DNA from 2 places in the Arthrobacter sp. K41 genome. Region 1 is predicted to be linked to the other one. Evidence: predicted binding sites of a transcription regulator. Region 1 holds the regulator's gene; the other holds the start of a gene.
The links. Region 1 encodes HrcA, which represses chaperone genes, less so after heat shock. Its sites were predicted from a motif close to TTNGCACTCGNNNNNNNCGAGTGCNAA; they were not measured.
Positions count from the first base shown of each region.

Region 2: a site for HrcA is predicted at 7,820-7,846, ahead of groES (co-chaperone GroES). Genes of this name have one in related genera too.

Region 1 covers NZ_JBNHEW010000001.1:448,281-458,635, forward strand. Annotated here, with positions in the region: gene AC5RTE_RS02095 (PhoH family protein) at 1-148, opposite strand, end outside; gene AC5RTE_RS02100 (GerMN domain-containing protein) at 508-1,458, shown strand; gene AC5RTE_RS02105 (16S rRNA (uracil(1498)-N(3))-methyltransferase) at 1,478-2,260, opposite strand; gene dnaJ (molecular chaperone DnaJ) at 2,263-3,390, opposite strand; gene hrcA (heat-inducible transcriptional repressor HrcA) at 3,470-4,483, opposite strand; gene AC5RTE_RS02120 (DUF3097 domain-containing protein) at 4,659-5,513, shown strand; gene AC5RTE_RS02125 (DUF4870 domain-containing protein) at 5,674-6,093, shown strand; gene AC5RTE_RS02130 (2'-5' RNA ligase family protein) at 6,158-6,670, shown strand; gene AC5RTE_RS02135 (hypothetical protein) at 6,667-6,969, opposite strand; gene hemW (radical SAM family heme chaperone HemW) at 7,126-8,355, opposite strand; gene lepA (translation elongation factor 4) at 8,392-10,245, opposite strand.
Region 2 covers NZ_JBNHEW010000005.1:201,473-212,180, forward strand. Annotated here, with positions in the region: gene AC5RTE_RS13495 (acyltransferase family protein) at 1-1,570, opposite strand, end outside; gene AC5RTE_RS13500 (flavin-containing monooxygenase) at 1,580-2,620, opposite strand; gene AC5RTE_RS13505 (ATP-dependent DNA ligase) at 2,763-4,286, opposite strand; gene AC5RTE_RS13510 (dihydrofolate reductase family protein) at 4,354-4,956, shown strand; gene AC5RTE_RS13515 (dihydrofolate reductase family protein) at 5,009-5,605, shown strand; gene groL (chaperonin GroEL) at 5,683-7,293, opposite strand; gene groES (co-chaperone GroES) at 7,371-7,664, opposite strand; gene AC5RTE_RS13530 (DMT family transporter) at 7,888-8,823, shown strand; gene AC5RTE_RS13535 (hypothetical protein) at 8,748-9,125, opposite strand; gene AC5RTE_RS13540 (THUMP-like domain-containing protein) at 9,179-10,423, shown strand; gene AC5RTE_RS13545 (shikimate 5-dehydrogenase) at 10,430-10,708, opposite strand, start outside.

The DNA.
Region 1 (10,355 bases):
CGTCGTGGCTGCCCAGCGATTGAACCATCTGGTCGGAATTGTCGAAGAGGACCACTTCGGTACGGACGCCGGGAAGTGTGTGGGGAAATTCGCCCGCTGCGCCCTCGCCGGTGACAAGCCTGCGCTTTCCGTTAGCTGATTCAGTCATAGTGCTGGCCCGCAGGCCTGTGATCCCCTCGATGTCGAAACAGTAGCTGTCAGCTGGTATGCGGCGGATGTTGCCGTTGCCTCCAGCAGTACCTTCCATCCTACGCCAGCAGGCACTCCTGGCCCCATACCGCATCCGGGCTTCCGGTGCTTTCCGGAACGGGCACAGCACTTGTTCCCGTTATTAGGTATCAACTTCATATCGGCCTCATATCGTTCCCGTTGCAGTTGGCCGGCCCGGCGCATCCCGGCGCATCTGCTCCCCGGGGCTGTGCAATGCTGGAAATCCAGCCCGCTGCTGGAACACCATGGCCGACCGGGGATCGGCCTATCCGACCAGGAAAGGACAGGGCAATCAAGGTGCCGGAAACCGCAGCGCCCCGCCGCGCCCGTGACCTCTTCAGCGGCGCCCGTTCAACGGTCTTCGCCGGTCTCCTGCTCGTGGTCCCTGCCCTGACGGGCTGCATCGCCGAACCGGGGCCAGCGCCCACCGGCCTCCTGTCCTCCAGCCCGGGAACCACATCCAGTGCCCCATCCACCAGCGCTCCCCTGGAGACTACACAGTCCTCCAACAAAGCACCCGTCTACTGGATCGGCCGCAGCAACAGCAGCGTCTTCCTCTATCGGGAATTCCGGGAGGTTCCCGGTCAGGAGAATCCGGTGACGGCCGCCCTCCGCGCCATGATGTCCGAAAAACCGCTGGATCCCGACTTCTTTACGCCGTGGCAGAATCCCCGCGAGCTTGCTACGTCGATCTCCGGCAAGGACGTCATCACCGTGGATGTGTCGGAGGATGCCTTTAACAGCAATCTTGACGCCGATATGGCAGCCCGGGCGGTTCAGCAGCTGGTTTATACCGCGACCGCGGCGGCGGCGAGTTCGGGGTTAATTGATTCCGGGCAGCAGATCCGCGTCCGGATTCTTGTGGATGGCCACACCGACTACGTCGCCTTTAACCATGTGCAGCTGGGCTCGCCGATGGCCCGGACGGCGGGGCTGGTGGCTCCCGTGTGGGTCATCGACCCCCAGGAGAACGTGGAGATGGCGAACGGCAGTGTCAAGATCACTGGCCGGAGCACAGTTCCGGGGGGCAAGCTGCGCTGGCAGATCCTGCGGTCCGAAAATAATGGAAACAAGACCCCCTTCCTGACCGGTGAGACAACAGCAGCTGCGGACCCGGCACAGGCAGGCGTATTCACCCTGGCCCTTAACCTGCCGGAGGGGGACTTCGAGTTGCGCGTGGCCCAGACCTCCAGCCCGGAAGGCCAAGAGGACGGCAGCGAAGACACCCGGAGCTTCAAGGTCCGTTAGCCCTGCTGTTGTTCCCGGCTCAGAGAGCCGGCGCGGCCCAGCGGCCCAGGACGTCGCTGGCAAGGACGACGGCGGCGGGTCCGGCAGTTGACGAACGCAGCACATGGTGCCCCAGGAGAGCCGTGACGGCGCCCCGGCCGCACAGCCTCGTCACTTCCCGCTGGCTGATGCCGCCCTCCGGCCCCACGATCAGGAGTACTTCCCGCACCCCGTCCGCGGCCCCGGTTTCGAGCCACGTCGCCAGGACTGCCCGGAAGGGGCGCACGGCATCTTCGTGCAGGATAACGGCAAGGCCCGCTTGCTCCACGGCGTTGGCAAGGCCGGCAGTGTCGACGGCAGCCCGCACCTCGGGGATCCAGGCGCGGCGTGCCTGTTTCGCGGCGGCGGAAACAACCGACTGCCACTTGGCGTGCGCCTTGGCCGCACGGTCGCCTTTCCAGCGCACGATGGACCGCTCGGACTGCCAGGGGACGACGGCGTCGATGCCAAGTTCGGTGGCCGTTTCAATGGCAAGCTCATCCCGGTCGCCCTTGGCCAACGCCTGGACCAGCACCAGCCGGATGTCCGGCCGGTGCTCAACAACCACTGAGTCACAAGCCACTTCGAGCATGGAAGGCGAAGCAGCTGTGACCTTGCCGCTCATCCGGGTCCCGGCGCCGTCCACAATGTCCACCGGCTCACCCGGTGCCAGCCGCTTAACGGTGACCGCGTGCCGCGCCTCGGGTCCTTCCAGGACAAAAGTCCCTGCCGGCACCATCCGGTCCAGTGACCCGGGCGCGGTGAAAAAGACGGGGTTGCTCACCGCTACAGGTTACCGAGCCGGTCCCGGAGCTTGGCGAACATGCCGCCGCCGGCAGCAAGTTTGCCATCGGTGATCTGCTCGCCGCGAAGTTTGGCCAACTGCCGCAGCAGGTCCTCCTGCTGCGCATCGAGCTTGGCGGGAGTCTCCACCTGGAGATGGACCTTCAGGTCGCCGCGGCCGTACCCGCGCAGATGGGTGACGCCCAGTCCGCGCAGGGTGATGATTTCGCCGGACTGGGTGCCGGCCTTCACGTCGATCTCCTGGGGCCCGTCGAAGGTTTCCAGGGTTACGTCGGTGCCCAGGGCAGCCGCCGTCATGGGAATGTTCAGGGTGGCGTGCAGGTCGTCGCCTTCCCGGACATAGGTGGCATCGTTGTTGACGCGGATTTCCACGTACAGGTCGCCGGCGGGACCGCCGGCGGGACCGGCTTCGCCCTGGCCGGACAGCTGGATGCGTGTCCCTGTGGCGACGCCGGCAGGAACCTTGATGGTCAGGGAACGGCGGCTGCGGATCCGGCCCTGCCCGCTGCACTCGTTGCAGGGGTCCTTGATAACAGTTCCAAAACCTTCGCAGGTGCCGCAGGGCGCGGCGGTCATGACCTGGCCCAGGATTGAGCGGACAGCCCTCTGGACCTGGCCGCTGCCGCCGCAAATATCGCAGCGCTCAGGATGGGTTCCGGGCCGGCAGCAGGAGCCCTCACAGGTGGGGCAGAGTACTGCCGTGTCCACTTCGAGCTTCTTGTTGACCCCAAATACGGCGTCGCGGAGCTCGATCCTGACGCTGATGAGCGCATCCTGCCCGCGCCGGACCCTTGAGGCGGGGCCCGTGGTGCCACCTGCGCCGAAGAAGGTGTCGAAGATGTCCTGGAAAGCGAAGCCCTGGCCGGCGTAGGCCCCGCCGCCGAATCCGTTGTCCGTGCCGTTCTCGTTGCCGGTGGTGTCGTAGACCCGGCGCTTCTGGGGATCCGAGAGAACCTCGTAGGCGTGGGTTACTGCCTTAAAGCGGTCCGCAACATCTTCACCGGGATTCACATCCGGGTGAAGGGTTCGGGCCAGCTTGCGGTAGGCCTTCTTGATCTCTTCCCCGGTGGCATCCGGTGCGACTCCAAGGACTTCGTAGTGGCTGCTCAAAGTTTGTATCTCTTCCTTGTTGTTCTGCCTGCAGTCGTGCTGCATACACTGCTGTGCGCCCAGGGGCGCTGTACTGCGGTCAGGGTCCCAGGATCCGTGACAGGTAACGGGCCACAGCCCTCACTGCCGCCATGGTGGTGGGGTAATCCATCCTGGTGGGACCCAGCACGCCGATTTTGGCGACACTGTCCGGGCCGTAGCCCGTGGCCACGACGGATGCCTCCGCCAGGCCATCGTAGGGGTTTTCACGCCCGATGCTCACGGCAACTCCGCGGTGGTCCTGCGCCATCTCGCTCAGCAGGCGCAGCATCACCACCTGCTCCTCGAGCGCCTCCAGCACAGGTCCGATGCTTAGCGGAAAATCAACGTTGGACCGCGCAAGGTTTGCTGTGCCGGCCATCACCATCCGGTCTTCGCGGCTGCTGTGGGCCAGGGCCTCCAGCCCGTGCGCAAGTGCCTGGGCTGCCTGGCGTTGACCGGGGGCAGCCCCGGACACCACTGCGGGCAGGGACTGTCCGAGCTGCGCCAGGGGAGTTCCGGCGAGCGATCCGAGGAAGCGGCCGCGCAAAGCAGCGATGGCATCATCCGCGAGGTCCTGCCCGACGTCGATGACCCGCTGTTCAACCTTGCCGCTGTCGGCGATCAGTACCACCAGCACCTTCCGCGGGGCAAGGAGAACGAATTCGATGTGGCGGACCAGTGCCCGGTTGAGGTGTGGGTACTGGACCACCGCCACCTGGTTTGTCAGCTGGGACAGGAGCCGGACGGTGCGTTCCAGCACGTCGTCAAGGTCGTCCGCGCCTTCGAGCAGTGACTGGATGGCACGCCGCTCAGCCTGGGACAAAGGCTTTACTGCGGAAATCTGGTCGACGAAGAGCCGGTAGCCCTTGTCGGTGGGGATACGGCCTGCGCTGGTGTGCGGTGCGGTGATCAGTCCTTCGTCCTCAAGCGCTGCCATGTCGTTGCGGATGGTTGCGCTGGAGACACCGAGATGGTGCCGCTCCACCAGGGCCTTGGACCCGACGGGCTCACGGGAGTGGACGTAGTCCTCCACTATGGCCCGCAATACTTCCAGTTTGCGCGGCTCGCTCACACTCCACCTCCATCCAGGTTCAGGGCAGTCGTTCTGCCCGCACCGTATCTCTCCAGGGGTTAGCACTCGACATGCCCAAGTGCTAACAGTCTAATATGACTCGCCCCGTTGTTAGCATTGGTACCGCTCCGGGCGAAATTCCGGGCCACCATCCAGCACGAAGCGGAGTGATTCCATGCATTACCAGAACTGGGGAGCCCAGGACCTGTCCGCACCTGCCCGGACGCAACTGCCGGAAGTACCCGTGGAGCGGGGCATGGTGCTGGAGGATGTCCAGTCCGGCTGGGTGGGCGCGGTGACCCGGGTAGAGAAATCGGGTGGAATGCATGTGGTGGCCCTGGAGGACCGCCGCGGCAAGTCCCGGTCCTTCCGGCTGGGTTTCGGGTTCCTCCTTGAAGGGCAGGCAATCCGGCTGATGCCCCCGTCCCCGCGGCCGGCCGCGGGCTCCGGGGCCGCGGCCGGCAGGACGGCGTCGGGTTCTGTCCGGGTGGCTGGGCAGCGGGCCCAGGTTGCCAAGGCGAGCCGCATCTGGGTGGAGGGAAAGCACGACGCCGAGCTCGTCGAGAAGGTATGGGGCGATGACCTTCGGGTGGAGGGCATCGTCGTCGAACCCCTCCACGGCATTGATGACCTCGCTGCCGCTGTGGCCGATTTTAAGCCGGGCCCGGCCAGGCGCCTGGGGGTGCTCGTGGACCACCTGGTGCCCGACTCAAAGGAGTCGCGCATTGCCGAATCCGTGATGTCCTCTCCCGGCGCTGCAGGCAATGTGCTGATTGTGGGGCACCCCTACGTTGACGTGTGGCAGGCAATCCGCCCGGCTGTGCTGGGAATCGAGAAATGGCCGGTGGTGCCGCGCGGGCAGGACTGGAAAACCGGCATCCTGTCCGCCTTCGGCTGGCCTCACGAGACCAAAGAGGACATCGGCCTCGGGTGGCAGAAGCTGCTGGGCGCCGTCCGCAGCTACGCCGATCTGGAGGCGTCGCTGCTGGGGAGGGTGGAGGAAGTCATCGATTTCCTCACCGTCCCCTGAGCCCGCCGCGGGCCGGGCTGTCGCGCTGCCGGAAGGCGGATAGGGTCGGGCATCGGCGTTGCACCCAGTATTCTTGGTACTGCGGTGCCTGCCGACCGCAGGACCGCCAGCAGGCATGGCATTCTTAGTCAGCACCATTGCACTCCAGAAGGAACAGACTGTGGCAGAAAATGCACGCGATCACAGGGACAGCCCGGTGGGCCAGGCCCGTTCGGAGTACCACGGCGTTCCGGCGAATGCCCTGCCCCTGACAGCCAGCGAAGACCGCCAGTGGGCCACGCTGGCCCACTTCGGCGGCATCTTGGGCTGCGTTCCTTCGCTCCTGATCTACCTGATCTTCCGTGACCGTGGTCCGTTCACTGCGCAGGAGTCAAAGGAGGCGCTGAACTTCAGCCTGCCGCCCACCATCGCCGCAGTGGTTGCCAACATCCTGGTCTTCGTGCCGGTGATCGGCAACATTTTCGCCGTTATCGCCACCCTGATCTGGATTGGTCTGACCTGCTTTTCGGTGGCTGCCGGAATCCATGTCAACCGCGGCCAGCCGCACCGCTACCCGTACAACCTGCGCTGGATCAAATAACGCAACCGGGCTCTGGGCCAGAGTAAAAGCCATAGCATCTGCGTCCGTCAGGCATGATGGGGAAATGCGCAGCGTCGAGTTGACCTTCGGGGAATCCACGGATTCTTCCATCAGGACTGATTGGGCCACGCTCTCGGAAGCCGGCCTGCCGAGCCTCGCCTCGCACACCTCCCCCAGCAACAGGCCACACATCACACTGGCCGCAGGCAACCTGCTCGATGTTGGGCGGGACATCCATGACCTGTGGAGCGGGCTGCCGTTCAGTATCAGGTTTTCAGGCCTGGTGGTCTTTCCTGCCGGGGCCGGCAAATACGTTCTGGCGCGCTTGGTTGTGCCGGCGGCGGATCTACTCCAACTTCACGCCCGGCTGCATCAGCGGTGTACCGGCGCCTACGAAAACACCCTTCCGAATGCCTGGACGCCGCACGTCACCCTTGCCCGCAGGATCCCCGGGCACCGGCTCGGGGCAGCCCTGGATGCCCTGGCGGCCAGGACTGAGGGTCAGTGCGTCGAGGCCCGTCTTTGGGACAGTTCCACCCGTACCATCACGTCCCTGGGCGGCCGTCCTGCGGATTAGGAATTCGTACTGTCGGGAGTGAGGGCACAGCGGACTTCCGCGAAGGAACCATCGGGGTTGAAGCCCAGAAGTACGTGGGTTTTCCTGAGCCAGCGGCTGAACATGATGCTGGACCCCGCGTAAAGCACTAAAGCCGCAACAACAACGAGGAGTGCGGTGGCCGCTGCAGTCCTGTAGGAGTCGTAGCTGGGGTGGCCGGCCGCGATGTCTCCCCGGAGCAGAGGGTAGAGCAGCCCGGTTAAGTAGAGAGATCCTGCCAAAAGCGGTCCACCGAACGCAATCCCTATCCAGGCCCCCACGCGCTTACGCCTTTGCGCGTACCGTCTGAACTGACTTTCCCATTCCTCCCGGTCGGGCACGAGCAAAATTGCCCTCTTGCTTCCCACGTCCTCCCCCAGACTCTTCGTTGCTGTGCACATCATAGGCTTAACCCCCGGACTGCGGGAGGCCGCGCATCAGTCAGGCAGTACGCGGCGGACCACCGCGTCGGCCAGCAGCCTGCCCTTGAGGGTGAGGACGAGGCGTCCCCGGAAGGCTGCGGCCGGCTCCACCAGGCCGTCGGCGATCAGGCCCGCGACCTGGTGGCGGCCTTCGGCACCGAGGGCAGAAACCTCCAGGCCGGCCTGCAGGCGGGCCTCGAGCATCACCCGTTCCACGTTCCGCGTTTCCGGGTCAAGCGTTTCCCTGCCGGCGGCAGGCGAAAGACCCTGCGCCAGACGGCCTGCATACGCGGCGGGATGCTTGACGTTCCACCAGCGGACTCCGCCCACGTGCGAATGCGCGCCGGGTCCGATCCCCCACCAGTCATCACCGCGCCAGTAGGCCAGGTTGTGCCGGCAGGCCTGCTCCGGGGTGCGGGCCCAGTTGCTGACCTCGTACCAGCCGAGGCCGGCTTCGGTGATCAGCTGGTCGGCGAGCTCATACTTGTCGGCGTGGTCGTCGTCGTCGATTCCCGGTACCTCACCGCGGCGGATTTGGGCAGCGAGCTTGGTGCCGTCCTCCACGATCAGCGCGTAGGCGCTGATGTGGTCGGGCCCGTAGGACAGTGCTGTCTCCAGGGAGCACCTCCAGTCCGCCAGCGACTCCCCCGGCGTTCCGTAGATCAGGTCCAGGCTGACGGCGAGCCCGGCCTCGCGGGCCCACTGGACCACCTGCGGGACCCTGGCGGGCGAGTGCGTGCGGTCCAGCACCTTGAGGACGTGCGGAACGGCGGACTGCATGCCGAAGGAGATCCGGGTGAAGCCGGCCTCCTTGAGGATGGCGAGGGATTCCGGCGTGACCGAATCGGGGTTCGCCTCCGTGGTGACCTCGGCGCCGTTTTCAATTCCCCAGTGGTCTATGGCGCGGCGGAGGATCAGGGCAAGATCCTCTGCGGGGAGCAGGGTGGGCGTGCCCCCTCCGAAGAACACCGTGCTCAGCTTCCTGGGAGGCAGGCCGGATTGGGCCAGTACCCGGGCCGCCATCGACACCTCAGAGGCGGCCGTGCCCGCATACGAATCCTGGGAGGCGCCGCCGCCGAGTTCCGTGGCGGTATAGGTGTTGAAGTCGCAGTATCCGCAGCGCACAGCGCAGAACGGGATGTGCACGTACAGGCCGAACGCCCGCTCCGCCGAACCGTCCGCTGCCTGGGCAGGCAGCAGGCCGTCCGACGGCGCGGGGTCGCCGAGGGGAAGGGTGCTAGGCATTGCAGGGGCCTCCGGTGTTGCCGGACGCGGTGTTCACTACTTTTTGGCCTTGTCCTTGGACTCGTCGGTGGTCAGCGCGGCGATGAATGCTTCCTGGGGGACCTCGACCCGGCCCACCATCTTCATGCGCTTCTTGCCTTCTTTCTGCTTTTCCAGCAGTTTGCGCTTGCGCGAGATGTCACCGCCGTAGCACTTGGCCAGCACGTCCTTGCGGATAGCGCGGATGCTTTCGCGCGCGATGATCCTTGAGCCGATGGCGGCCTGGATGGGCACCTCAAACTGCTGGCGCGGAATGAGTTCGCGCAGCTTGGTGGTCATCATGACGCCGTAGGCGTACGCCTTGTCGCGGTGTGTGATGGCGGAGAAGGCATCCACCTGCTCGCCCTGGAGCATGATGTCCACCTTCACGAGGTCGGCCACCTGGTCACCGTCGGCCTTCCAGTCAAGCGAACCATAGCCCCGGGTCTTGGACTTGAGGATGTCGAAGAAGTCGAACACGATCTCGGCCAGCGGCAGCCGGTACCGGATCTCAACCCTGTCCTCGGACAGGTAGTCCATGCCGCCCATCACGCCGCGCCGGCTCTGGCACAGCTCCATGATGGCGCCGACGAACTCGTTCGGCGCCAGGATGGTGGCGGACACCATTGGCTCGCGGACTTCGGAGATCTTGCCCGAGGGGTATTCGCTGGGGTTGGTAACGTGGATAACCTTTTTGTCCTCCAGCGTTACCTCATATTCCACGTTCGGAGCGGTGGAGATAAGGTCCAGGTTGTACTCGCGTTCGAGCCGCTCGCGCGTGATTTCAAGGTGGAGCAGTCCAAGGAAACCCACGCGGAAGCCGAAGCCCAGGGCTGCGGAGGTTTCCGGCTCGTATACCAGGGCGGCATCGTTAAGCATCAGCTTCTCGAGTGCGTCGCGCAGCACCGGGTAGTCCGTGCCGTCCAGCGGATACAGGCCGGAGAAGACCATGGGCTTGGCATCGGCGTAGCCGGGGAGCGAATCGGCAGCCGGCTTCGCAAGGTTGGTGACGGTGTCGCCCACCTTGGACAGGCGGACATCCTTTACGCCGGTGATGAGGTAGCCCACTTCGCCGACGCCCAGACCCTTCGACGGGGTTGGTTCCGGGGAGCTCACCCCGATCTCCAGGAGTTCGTGGGTGGCCCGGGTGGACATCATCTGGATGCGTTCACGGGGGTGCAGCATCCCGTCCACCACGCGGACGTAGGTGACGACACCGCGGTACGTGTCATATACCGAGTCGAAGATCATGGCGCGGGCGGGAGCATTTGCGTCTCCCACCGGGGCTGGAAGATCACGGACAATCTTATCGAGCAGCGCTTCGACGCCCATTCCGGTCTTTCCGGAGACACGCAGGACATCCTCCGGGTCCCCGCCTATGAGGCTGGCCAGCTCCGCCGCGTACTTCTCGGGCTGGGCGGCCGGAAGGTCAATCTTGTTCAGGACCGGGATGATCGTGAGGTTGTTCTCCATGGCCAGGTACAGGTTGGCGAGGGTTTGCGCCTCGATGCCCTGCGCCGCGTCGACCAGGAGGATGGCTCCTTCGCAGGCCGCCAGAGAGCGGGAAACCTCGTACGTGAAGTCCACGTGGCCCGGAGTGTCGATCATGTTCAGCGCGTAGCTGCTTCCCTCAAGTTCCCACGGCATCCGGACCGCCTGGGACTTGATGGTGATGCCGCGCTCACGTTCGATGTCCATGCGGTCCAGGTACTGGGCCTTCATGTCGCGGGGCTTCACGACGCCGGTCAACTGCAGCATGCGGTCGGCCAGTGTGGACTTGCCGTGGTCAATATGCGCGATGATGCAGAAGTTCCGAATGATGGCCGGATCTGTCGCGGCGGGCACCGGGGCGGTGCGGGCCATGGGAGACACGCAGGGTCCTTACTGTTGGCATTCACGCGGCCGCCGCCAGGACGCACCGAGGGCACCCTGCGGACTCTCCGCACATCTGGAACCTCAAGTGTCCCACGTCCCGGCCTTTG
Region 2 (10,708 bases), on a different contig from region 1:
CGAAGCGGCACGCCGGCATCAGCAGCGTCACCAGTTCCCAGCCACGCGCAGCCGCAACAGGCGCCAGCGCACCCAGGTACTGCTGGGAGTGCGAGTCGCCCAGGACGACGATGCGTTTCGTCACTTCCCGCTCCGGGACTTCCTGGCGGCAACCCTCGAGGATGGGGTTGGTGGTGGCGTTGGCGCCGGTGCAGGGGGCGTGGATTCCGGCCCAGTCGTGGTCCAGGGCGGCCGGACCTGGAATGATTTTGGCGTCGGGAACCGGCACCGGCGCGTTGTCCGGGCTGAGGGCTGCCGCCCCGGGCGTGAGCTCGCGCGGCTGGGCCGCCGTCGCGCTTTCCTCTGCCGTGAGCGTGGTCTGCCAGACGGCGACCGGACCGGCGAGGACTGCCCCGCAGGCCGCAATAACGACGGCGGTGCGCCAGGCCCGGCGCTCAGGCCAGCGCCAGTCACGGAGCGGCTTTTCAACGAAACGGGTGGTGAGCACGGCGAGGACCACAGCAGAACCGACAATACCCAGTCCCTGGGCCAGGTTGGGTGCCTCCACGCCGGTTGCCGCGAGCGCGAGCACCAGCACGGGCCAATGCCAGAGGTACAGGGCGTACGAATTGTCACCGAGCGCCACCAGGGGTCTGCTGCCCAGGAATTGGTCCACACCGTAGCGGCTGCCGGTGTGCCCGGCGATGATAATCGCGGCCGCGGCAAGGGTGGGCCACAGCGCGACATATCCGGGGAACTGCCGGTCCACGGTCAGCAGCAGGCCGCAGGAAATCATCGCTGCCAGTCCCGCCCAGCCAAGGACCACACGCAGTGCCCGGGCAGGTTTGAGGTAGGGCAGCGCCAGGGCCAGGAGGGAACCCAGCGCGAACTCCCAGAGCCGTGCCCTGGTGTCGAAGTAGGCATACGCCTGGTTGGTGGCGGTTTGCTCCATGGAGTAGGCCAGCGAGACAGCGAAGACGGCGCCAAAGACCAGCGCCAGCAGTCCCCGGTAGTTCACGCTGCTGAGTGCCGGGACACGGTGCAGCAGCACCAGCAGCGCTGCGCTGCCGGCGAAGATCAAAGGCCACAGGATAAACACCTGCCCCTGGATGGACAACGACCAGAAGTGCTGCAGCGGGCTGGCGCCGGCGTGGTCCTGGGCGTAATAGTCAACTGCTGTGTCTGCGAGCAGCCAGTTCTGGGTGTAGAGCAGCGACGCCCACGCCTGGTCCAGCACCTGCGGCCAGCGGCTCTGCGGAAGGATCAGCCAGGTCCCGGCCAGAACACCGAGGATCACCACCACGGCCGCTGGAAGCATCCGTTTGAACAGGTGCAGCCAGTGCGCCAGGAGCCCGAACGGCCGCCCTGCTTCGGCTTTCCGGACGAAGGAAAGCGTGAGCAGGAACGCCGAGATCAGCAGGAAGATGTCCACGCCGCCGGAAACCCTGCCCAGCCACACGTGGTAAACAACCACCATCAGGACGGCGAGGGCGCGGAGCCCCTGCACCTCGGGCCGGAAAGCCGGTTTCCGGCCCTTGGCAGCGGCACCTGGAGGCGTGCCGGCTGCAGCATCTGTTCCCGCTATCGACACAAAAAGACCTCACACGCGCATAGGCAAAACATCAATCTTACCCAACGCAGGGATTTTGCCCGCAAGGTAGCGGGCGTCGCGGCTGGTCCCGGGAAGGGTGGCGGATGCCGCGGCGTACTGAAATTCCTGTCCCAGGAAGAACAGCCCGGGGATATCAAGCGCAACGCCGCGGTGCTGCCGCGGCATCGATCCGGCGTCGAGCAGGTCCGGGTCGATCCAGCTGAAGTCCGGGCGGAACCCGGTGCACCAGATCACGTTGGCTACGCTGAGTGCTGTTCCGTCGGACAGGACGGGCTTTCCGTCCTGCACCGCGGCCACCCGCGGCATCAGCTGCACTCCTGCAGCGGCCAGGTCCTTGGTTTTGGTCCTGATCAGGGGCGCGGCGTGTGCCTTGAAGCTGGGCGCTGCCTTGCGTCCGACAGGCGAATCCAGCGTGAGCACGTGCAGCCCCAGGAAGCGCACCAAGGGCAGGAAGTACCGTGCCGCTGCCCGGCCATGCTTTACCGGAATCTGCCCGCCGGGCTTTCCAGCGACGAACGTGGGATGCGTCCGGCTTACCTCCAGGGCGATTTCGGCTCCGGAGTTCCCCAGCCCCACCACCAGGACCGGCCCCTCCTGCAGTTGGGAGGGATTCCGGTAGGCGCTGGAATGGAATTGGACTGTGGAAGGTGCCAATTGCTGCGCAAAGCCGGGAACCTTGGGGACTTGTTCTGCCCCACTGGCGACGACGGCGTTCCGGGCCACCCAGCGGCTGCCGTTGGCTGCCGCGATGAACAGGTTCCCTTCCTTCCACAGCCGCTCCACGCGGGTGCCGTGGAGCACAGGCAGGCTGTTCCTGGCGGCGTAACCTTCCAGGTAGGCGGCCATCTCATCCTTCGTGGGAAAGGACAGGGGATCGGCAGGGAAGGGTTCGCCGGGCAGTCCGTCGTATTTCGCGGGGGTGAACACCCGCAGTGAGTCCCAGCGCTGCCGCCAGGCGTCGCCGGTGCGCGGATTCGCATCCAGGATGACGAAGTTCCGCTGTTGTTCCTTCAGGTGACCGGCCCGCATCAATTCCTGTCCCAGCCGGCACCGTGGCCTCCTTCCGGTACCCACCCAGCCGACGTGCCGCAGTCGCGTTTCTTACCCGGCGCCACGCAGGCGGCGCCGGTACTTAAGCGTCACCGTACGCCCACTGGAGAACCGGCACAACCTACGAACGCAGCAGCCCGCGCAGGGTCTGGATGGTGTCCGCTTCCGCAGCTGTCTTATCGTCCCGGTAGCGCTTCACACGGGCGAAGCGCAGCGCGATTCCGCCGGGGTAGCGCGGGGATTGCTGTACTCCATCGATGGCGATCTCCACCACGGTGACCGGCTCCATCCAGACAGTGCCCGCCGTCCGCCGTACCTCGAGCTCCTGGAACCTCTCAGTCTGCCAGCGGAGCAGGGCATCCGTGAGGCCTTTGAAGGTTTTACCCACCATCACGTAGCTGCCGGGTTCACCGAACTCACCGGTGGGGTCGAGCGCTCCGAGATGCAGGTTCGACAACAGCCCCGTGCGCCGTCCTGACCCCCACTCGCAGGCGAGGACCACCAGGTCATAGGTGAGCACCGGTTTGACCTTGACCCAGTTCGAGCCACGGCGGCCGGCCGCGTAGGTGGAGCCGACGGCCTTAACCACCACACCTTCATGGCCCGCGGCCAGCGCGTCCCGGGACACCCTTTCAGCTGTAGCCGCATCCGCCGTGACCTCGCCCGGGATGCGGTGCCCGGGGGCGATGCGGTCGAGCACGCCGATGCGCGTCACCAGCGGCTCATCCAGCAGGTCGCGGCCGTCCATGTGCAGTACATCGAAAAACCAGGGATGCAGCAACATGCTGCGCGCCGCATCAGCACCGAACCGGGACATGGTCTCCTGGAACGGCCGCGGACCGCCGTCCTCGTCAAGGGCGAGGGTCTCGCCGTCGAGGATCACATCGCGCACCGGCAGTCCGCGCACCACCTCCACCACCTCGGGCAGCCTGTGGGTTACCTCCGCCAGCGTGCGGGTGTAGATGTGCACCTCGTCACCGGAGCGGTGCACCTGGATGCGGGCGCCGTCGAGCTTGTACTCCACGGAGGCCTCCCCCGTGGTCTCCAGCGCTGCAGCTGCACTGGACGCGGTGGATGCGAGCATCGGCTGCACGGGACGTCCGACGACGAGGCCGACGGCGTCGAGCTCCGCTTCCGTGCCAGTGATGGCCAACAGGGCGGTGCCGCCCAGATCGCCGGTCAACATTGCCGCACGGCGCACGGCGTCCAGAGAGCGATTTGCGGCGCGGGCAATGGCATCGGTCAGCACCCCCTCCAGCGCGCCGGTCCGCAGTTCGCCCAGCAGCACCCCGGAAATGAAGGCCTGCTCGCGTTCCGTCGCTGCCGCCGTCAGCGTCCGGAGGGTGGCGGCGCGCTCCGCTGCCGACCCGGCACCTGCCGCCACCAGCAACCGGTCCAGCGCAGCGTCAAGGTCTGCCACAGTCAGGCCCGGCACGGCGGCCGGCTCCCCCATGGCCGCGGACATTCCGCGCCAGCCGACCCCCACCCTGCCCTGGCGCGGCTTGGCGACCAGCAGGCCGACCGCCGTCGCGATCTCCGCGGGCTCGAGGCGACGCAGCAGGTCCGCGAGCGCATCCACCTTCGCGAGCCGGGAGCGGGTAGACGCGACGGTATCCGCGGTCTTCACAAGCTCGTCGAGCAGCATGGCACCAGTCTGCCACGCACCCCTGCGGAGGCTGGACAGCGCCGAAGTCCAGTTTCACAATGGACGCGTGGGAATCATCGTCGCAAACCTGTTCCTCACCCTTGACGGCGTCTATCAGGCGCCCGGCGGCCGCGAGGAGGACACCGCGGGCGGCTTCGCCTTCGGCGGCTGGCAGGCACCGGTGTCGGACGACGAGGCCGAGGCCACCATAGAGTCCGAGATCAGCAAGATCGATGCACTGCTGCTGGGTCGGAAAACCTACGATATCTTCGCCTCCTTCTGGCCGCACCAATCCGACGACATCGGGGCCACCTTCAACAAGGTGCCCAAGTTCGTCGTCTCCAGCACGCTGGCTGATCCCGCCTGGGCGGGAACCACTGTCCTGCAGGATGCCACGGCCGCGGGCCGGCTCCGTGCGGAGTACGGCCAGGTGCACATGTTCGGCAGCGGCGTGCTTATCCGTTCACTGCTCGCGGCAAACGTGATTGACCGCCTCCACTTTTGGCTTTATCCAGTAACCCTCGGCCAGGGCAAACGGCTGTTCGACGCCGGGACGGTCCCGGCCACGTTCCGCCTGGCAGAGCCGGCGCGCAGCTTCCCGAAGGGGGCAGTGTCACTGGTGTACGAGCGCGCCGGCGACGTCGAGACGCGGGACATGGCCGGCACCTAGCTCTGTGCGGCAGCCGGCCGACTTGCCTTCCATCCTGCCTTGAGGAGGACCATTGGGCGTCATCGCAGCCATCACCACGTCGGTTGACGGATTCATCACCGGCCCTGGGGACGGACCGAGGTACGGCTTGGGCAAGGGCGGCGAACGCCTGCATTACTGGGTGATGGGAGGACCGTGGACCTACGAGGGCGGCCATGACTTCGCCATGCGGGGGCCGGACAAGGATTTTTACGACGAACTCGCAGCCCGTTTTGGGGCCGGCATTGTAGGCCGCGGGATGTATGACGCTGCAGGGGCATGGGGAGGGACCAACCCGTTTCCCGGCCCGCTGTTCGTCCTGACCCACCGCACCCAGGACCAGCCGGCGGCCTCGTCAGGGTTCACCTTTGTCTCCGGACTTGACGACGCCCTGGCGCAGGCTGCCGCGGCGGCCGGCGGCAGGGACGTGTCCATAAGCGGCGGCGCGGACGTGATTCGGCAGGCACTGGCCGCCGGCAGGGTGGACGAGTTGGTGCTCTCGACAGCTCCGGTAATCCTGGGTGCCGGCAAGCGTCTGTTCGACGGCTTTGACCAGGACGTTGACCTGGAAATTGTCAAGCCTGTCGCTTCACCGTTCGCCACGCACGTGCGGTACAGGGTCGGGAAGTAGGGAGACGAAAAACCGGCCCAGCAATCGCTGGGCCGGTTTTCCAGGCCTGGGCCCCGCCGTCAGTAAGACGGTGGGAACTAGTGGCTGTGGCCCGCGTGCTCGTCTTCCTCGGCAGGCTTCTCCACAACGAGGGTCTCGGTGGTGAGAACCAGTGCAGCGATGGAGGCTGCGTTGCGGAGGGCCGCACGGGTGACCTTGACGGGGTCAATGACTCCTGCGGCGATCAGGTCTTCGTACTCGCCCGACTTGGCATTGAAGCCGTTGTTGGTTTCGAGTTCGGCAACCTTGGCGGTGATGACGTAGCCGTCGAAGCCGGCGTTCTGGGCGATCCAGCGCAGCGGCTGGACCAGGGCGCGGCGGACAATGCCCACAGCAGCGGCGGCGTCACCTTCGAGGGCCTTGACGGCGGGGTCCTCGTCCAGGGCCTTCAGTGCGTGGATCAGTGCGGAACCGCCACCGGCCACGATGCCTTCTTCGAGGGCAGCGCGGGTGGAGGACACTGCATCTTCGATGCGGTGCTTCTTTTCCTTCAGCTCAACCTCGGTGGCTGCGCCGACCTTGATGACACCGATGCCGCCGGCCAGCTTGGCCAGGCGTTCCTGCAGCTTTTCCTTGTCCCAGTCGGAGTCGGTGCGGGTCAGCTCGGCACGGAGCTGGGCAACGCGTGCTGCCACGTCTTCGGCCGAACCTGCGCCGTCAACAATGGTGGTGTTGTCCTTGGTGACCGTGATGCGGCGGGCGGTACCCAGCACCTCAAGGCCAACCGTATCCAGGCTCAGGCCCAGTTCCGGGGACACAACCTGTGCGCCGGTAAGGGTGGCGATGTCCTGCAGCATTGCCTTGCGGCGGTCGCCGAAGCCGGGGGCCTTGACGGCTACCACGTTGAGGGTGCCGCGGATGCGGTTGACGATCAGCGTGGACAGGGCCTCGCCGTCGACGTCCTCAGCAATGATGAACAGCGGCTTGGAGCTCTGCAGCGCCTTTTCCAGCAGCGGCAGGAATTCCTGCACCGAGGAGATCTTGCCCTGGTTGATCAGGATGAGGGCATCCTCGAGGACAGCTTCCTGGCGTTCTGCGTCAGTGACGAAGTACGGGGACAGGTAGCCCTTGTCGAACTGCATGCCCTCGGTGAGGACCAGTTCGGTCTGGGTAGTGGAGGACTCCTCGATGGTGATCACACCATCCTTGCCAACCTTGCCAAATGCCTCGGCGAGGAGCTCACCAACCTCTTCGCTCTGGGCGGAGATTGCTGCAACGCTGGCCACCTGGGTGCCCTCGACGGGGCGGGCGTTTTCCAGCAGGCGGGCGGCAACGGCTTCAACGGAAACCTCGATGCCGCGCTTGATCTGGCCGGGAGCAGCGCCTGCCGCTACGTTGCGCAGGCCTTCCTTGACCAGGGCCTGGGCCAGGACCGTTGCCGTGGTGGTGCCGTCGCCGGCAACATCATTGGTCTTGGTGGCGACTTCCTTGGCCAGCTGTGCGCCAAGGTTCTCGTACGGGTCGTCCAGCTCAACTTCACGGGCGATGGTGACGCCGTCGTTCGTGATGGTGGGAGCGCCCCACTTCTTGTCCAGGACGACGTTGCGGCCGCGCGGGCCGAGCGTCACCTTGACGGTGTTGGCGAGCTTATCGATACCGGCTTCAAGAGACCGGCGTGCAGCGTCATTAAACGCAAGCTGCTTTGCCATGGTTTTGTCCTTTCAAGACAGAACCCCGCGCAGCCGGCCAGCAGAATGCAGGACCAGCGGCACGGGGATCCGGAGAGTTACTTTACGACGATCGCCAGGACGTCGCGGGCGGACAGCACGAGGTATTCGGTGCCGCCGGTCTTGACTTCGGTTCCGCCGTACTTGGAGTAGATGACGACGTCACCGACTGCTACGTCCACCGGGACGCGGTTGCCGTCTTCGAAGCGGCCGGGGCCTACTGCAACAACTTCGCCTTCCTGGGGCTTCTCCTGCGCGGAGTCCGGGATGACCAGGCCGGAAGCCGTGGTCTGCTCGGCTTCGAGCGGGCGGACAACAATACGATCCTCAAGAGGCTTAATAGAGACCGACACTCGGACCTCTCCTTTTCGTCAGCAAATTCGTGGACTGGAAAGCTTTCGGCCCTGGCTGGCAACCGTCGTCGCGGTGCCGGCAGCAGCCTGGCTGGCAGCTCTTCATGTGTTAGCACCCTCCTAGGGAGAGTGCTAATGAAGACTCTATGTAAGGGTTAGCACTCGGTCAAGGCGAGTGCCAGCGTTTCGTCATGGAGTACTTGTCTGCGTGTAGATTTGAGCGGTGCGCGCCGCCGTTTACCTCATCCTTGCCAACCTTTTCTGGGCCGGAAATTTTGTGGTGGGCCAGGCCGCCATGCGGACCATGGAGCCGCTGCAGCTGACGTTCTGGCGCTGGGTGCTGGCCGCGGTGCCGCTGCTGGTGCTCGCCCACTTCGTGGAGCGGCCGGACTGGCGGGCGGTCCTGCGCCGTTGGCCGGTCCTGCTGCTCCTGAGCGCCCTGGGCATGAGCGGCTACACGCTGCTGCTCTACAGTGCCCTGCAGAACACGTCCGCCCTGAACGCCTCCCTGGTCACGGCTGCGAATCCGGCCCTGATCATGGTGCTGGCGGTAATCCTGCTTCGGGACAGGCCCCGCCCGCTGAGCTGGGTGGGCATCGGCCTGGGCCTCCTGGGCGTCCTGCTGGTGCTCACCGGCGGAGAACTGCAGCGCCTGTTGACCTTCTCGATCAACAAGGGCGAGCTCCTGATCGTCGGTGCCATCACCGTCTGGGGCCTCTACACCATCATCGCCCGCCGGCTGAGCATCCCCGCGGTCACCTCCACGGCGGTGCAGGTGGCCATGGCGGCCGCTGTCCTCAGCCCCTTCGCGGTGGTGGCGGGCGCCGGCCTCCCCGAAACCCCTGCAGAGGGCTGGTCCCTGGCGTTTATCGCCCTGTTCCCCTCGCTGGGTTCCTACCTGCTGTGGAACCTCGCCCTCAAGCGCACCACAGCGGCCAACGCCGGCAACTACCTGAACCTCATTGCCGTGTTCACCGCCATCATCACCGTGATCCTGGGCCAGCCCATCACTGTTCCGCAGGTCCTCGGCGGCGTTTTGGTTATTTCCGGGGTGCTGCTGACCAGTGCAGGCGGCAGGCCGCCTCAACGTCCCAGGTCATCAAAGCCGACGTCTTCCCCGCCCTCGCCGTCGCCGGCAGCCGACTTCCGGGCCCGGTAAAGAACAGCGCCCGCGGCAGCGGCCGTCAGCAGTGCGAAAACCAGAACGGCGATGCTGCCGGCCCGGGCGCCGTCGTACAGCCCGCGGATGTCCCGCGCCTCCTGGGTGTCGCCGGCAATGTCATTGCCGCCCACTGAGTAAACGGTGGCGTTGAACGTATCAAGGAAAAAGATGACCACCAGGAGTCCGATGCAAACCACGGCCACCAGGGAGCCGGCGATCAGTGCAGGCCGGGCGAATCTGGCAGGGCCCCTGTCCCTGGCTGGTTTTTCGGACTGCCGGGGGCCTGCGCTCTCATCCATGCTTTCAACACTATCCGCATCCCGGCGGACGCTCCTCCACTAGGCTGGAAGGCATGTCTCCAGCTCCCCAGGACCAGATCGCGCCCTTGCTGACCCCGGAAGGCTGGGAGCTTTTGGCGTCCTTGGGCCCCTACCAGGAGGACAAGTCCTTCGAGCTGAACTCAGCATTGCGGAAGGCCGGCCACTCCCCCGCCCTGGTGTCCGCGGTCCTGACCCAGTCCCGGCTCCGCACCAAGGCAGAGGCGAAGTTCGGTGAGTTTGCCCGCAGCATGCTGTTCACCCAGGCGGGCCTGGAACAGGCCACCAGGCTCAACGTGGCCGCGCGCCATGCGCAGCGGTTTGCCGAGGCGGGCATCGGCCACGTGGCGGACCTCGGCTGCGGCCTGGCCGCTGACTCCCTGGCACTGGCGTCGATGGACATCAAGGTCACAGCTGTGGAAATGGACGAGACCACCGCCGCCTGCGCAACCGTAAACCTCATCCCTTTCGCCAACGCTTCCGTGGTCCACGCGGATGCCACTGCCGTTCCGCTGGAAGGGATCGACGGCGTCTGGCTGGACCCTGCGCGCCGGGTCACTTCCACTTCCGGGACCAAGCGCATCTGGGACCCCGAGGCCTTTTCGCCGCCGCTGTCCTTTGTTGAGTCCCTGGCTGCGTCCGGCCGGGCGGTCGGCGTCAAAATGGGACCGGGAATGCCCCATGACTCGGTGCCGGCGGAGTGCGAGGCGCAGTGGGTCTCCGTCTCCGGCGATGTAACCGAGGTGGCGCTGTGGTTCAACGCCGTCCGGCGCCCCGGCATCCGCCGGGCGGCGCTGGTCCTGGGTCCCCAAGGTGCGGCCGAGCTCACCAGCGGCGAGGATTTCGGGGCTGGTCCCGCCGCCCCGGTGGGGCCTGTGGAGGGCTACCTGTACGAGCCCGACGGTGCCGTGATCCGCGCGGGACTGGTGGCCGACGTCGCGTTGCAGCTCGGCGGCCACCTGGTGGATGAACACATCGCCTACATCTGCGCGCCGCAGCTGGTGGACACGCCCTTCGCCCGCGCCTACAAAGTCCTCCAGGTCATGCCGTACAACGTCAAGGCCCTCAAGGCGTGGGTGAAAACGGAGGGCATCGGAGTGCTGGACATCAAGAAGCGCGGCACCGCCGTCACGCCGGAGGAACTGCGCAAACAGCTCCTTCCCGGCGGGAAAAACACAGGGAAAAGCGCAGGCGGCAGGAAAGCCGGTACCAAAACGGCCACCCTGGTCCTGACCCGCATTGGCGAGGACCGGGTGGTCATCGTGGTGGAACCCGCCTGAAAGCCGCTACTGGGCGCGGGTGAATTCCTCGGCCGCCCGCACCTGTTCGGCCGTCGGCCGGACGCCGGTGTAGAGCACGAACTGCTCCAGCGCCTGGATCGTGGCTACCTCGGCTCCTGTGATCACCGGCTTTCCGGCGGCGCGGGCCGCAATGATCAACGGGGTTTCGGCAGGGAGGGCAACCACGTCGAACACAACCTGTGCGGCGTCGATGGCTTCGGGCGGGAAAGCCAGGGTGTCCGCTCCGGGTCCGCCGGCCATGCCGAGGGGTGTCACGTTGATGAT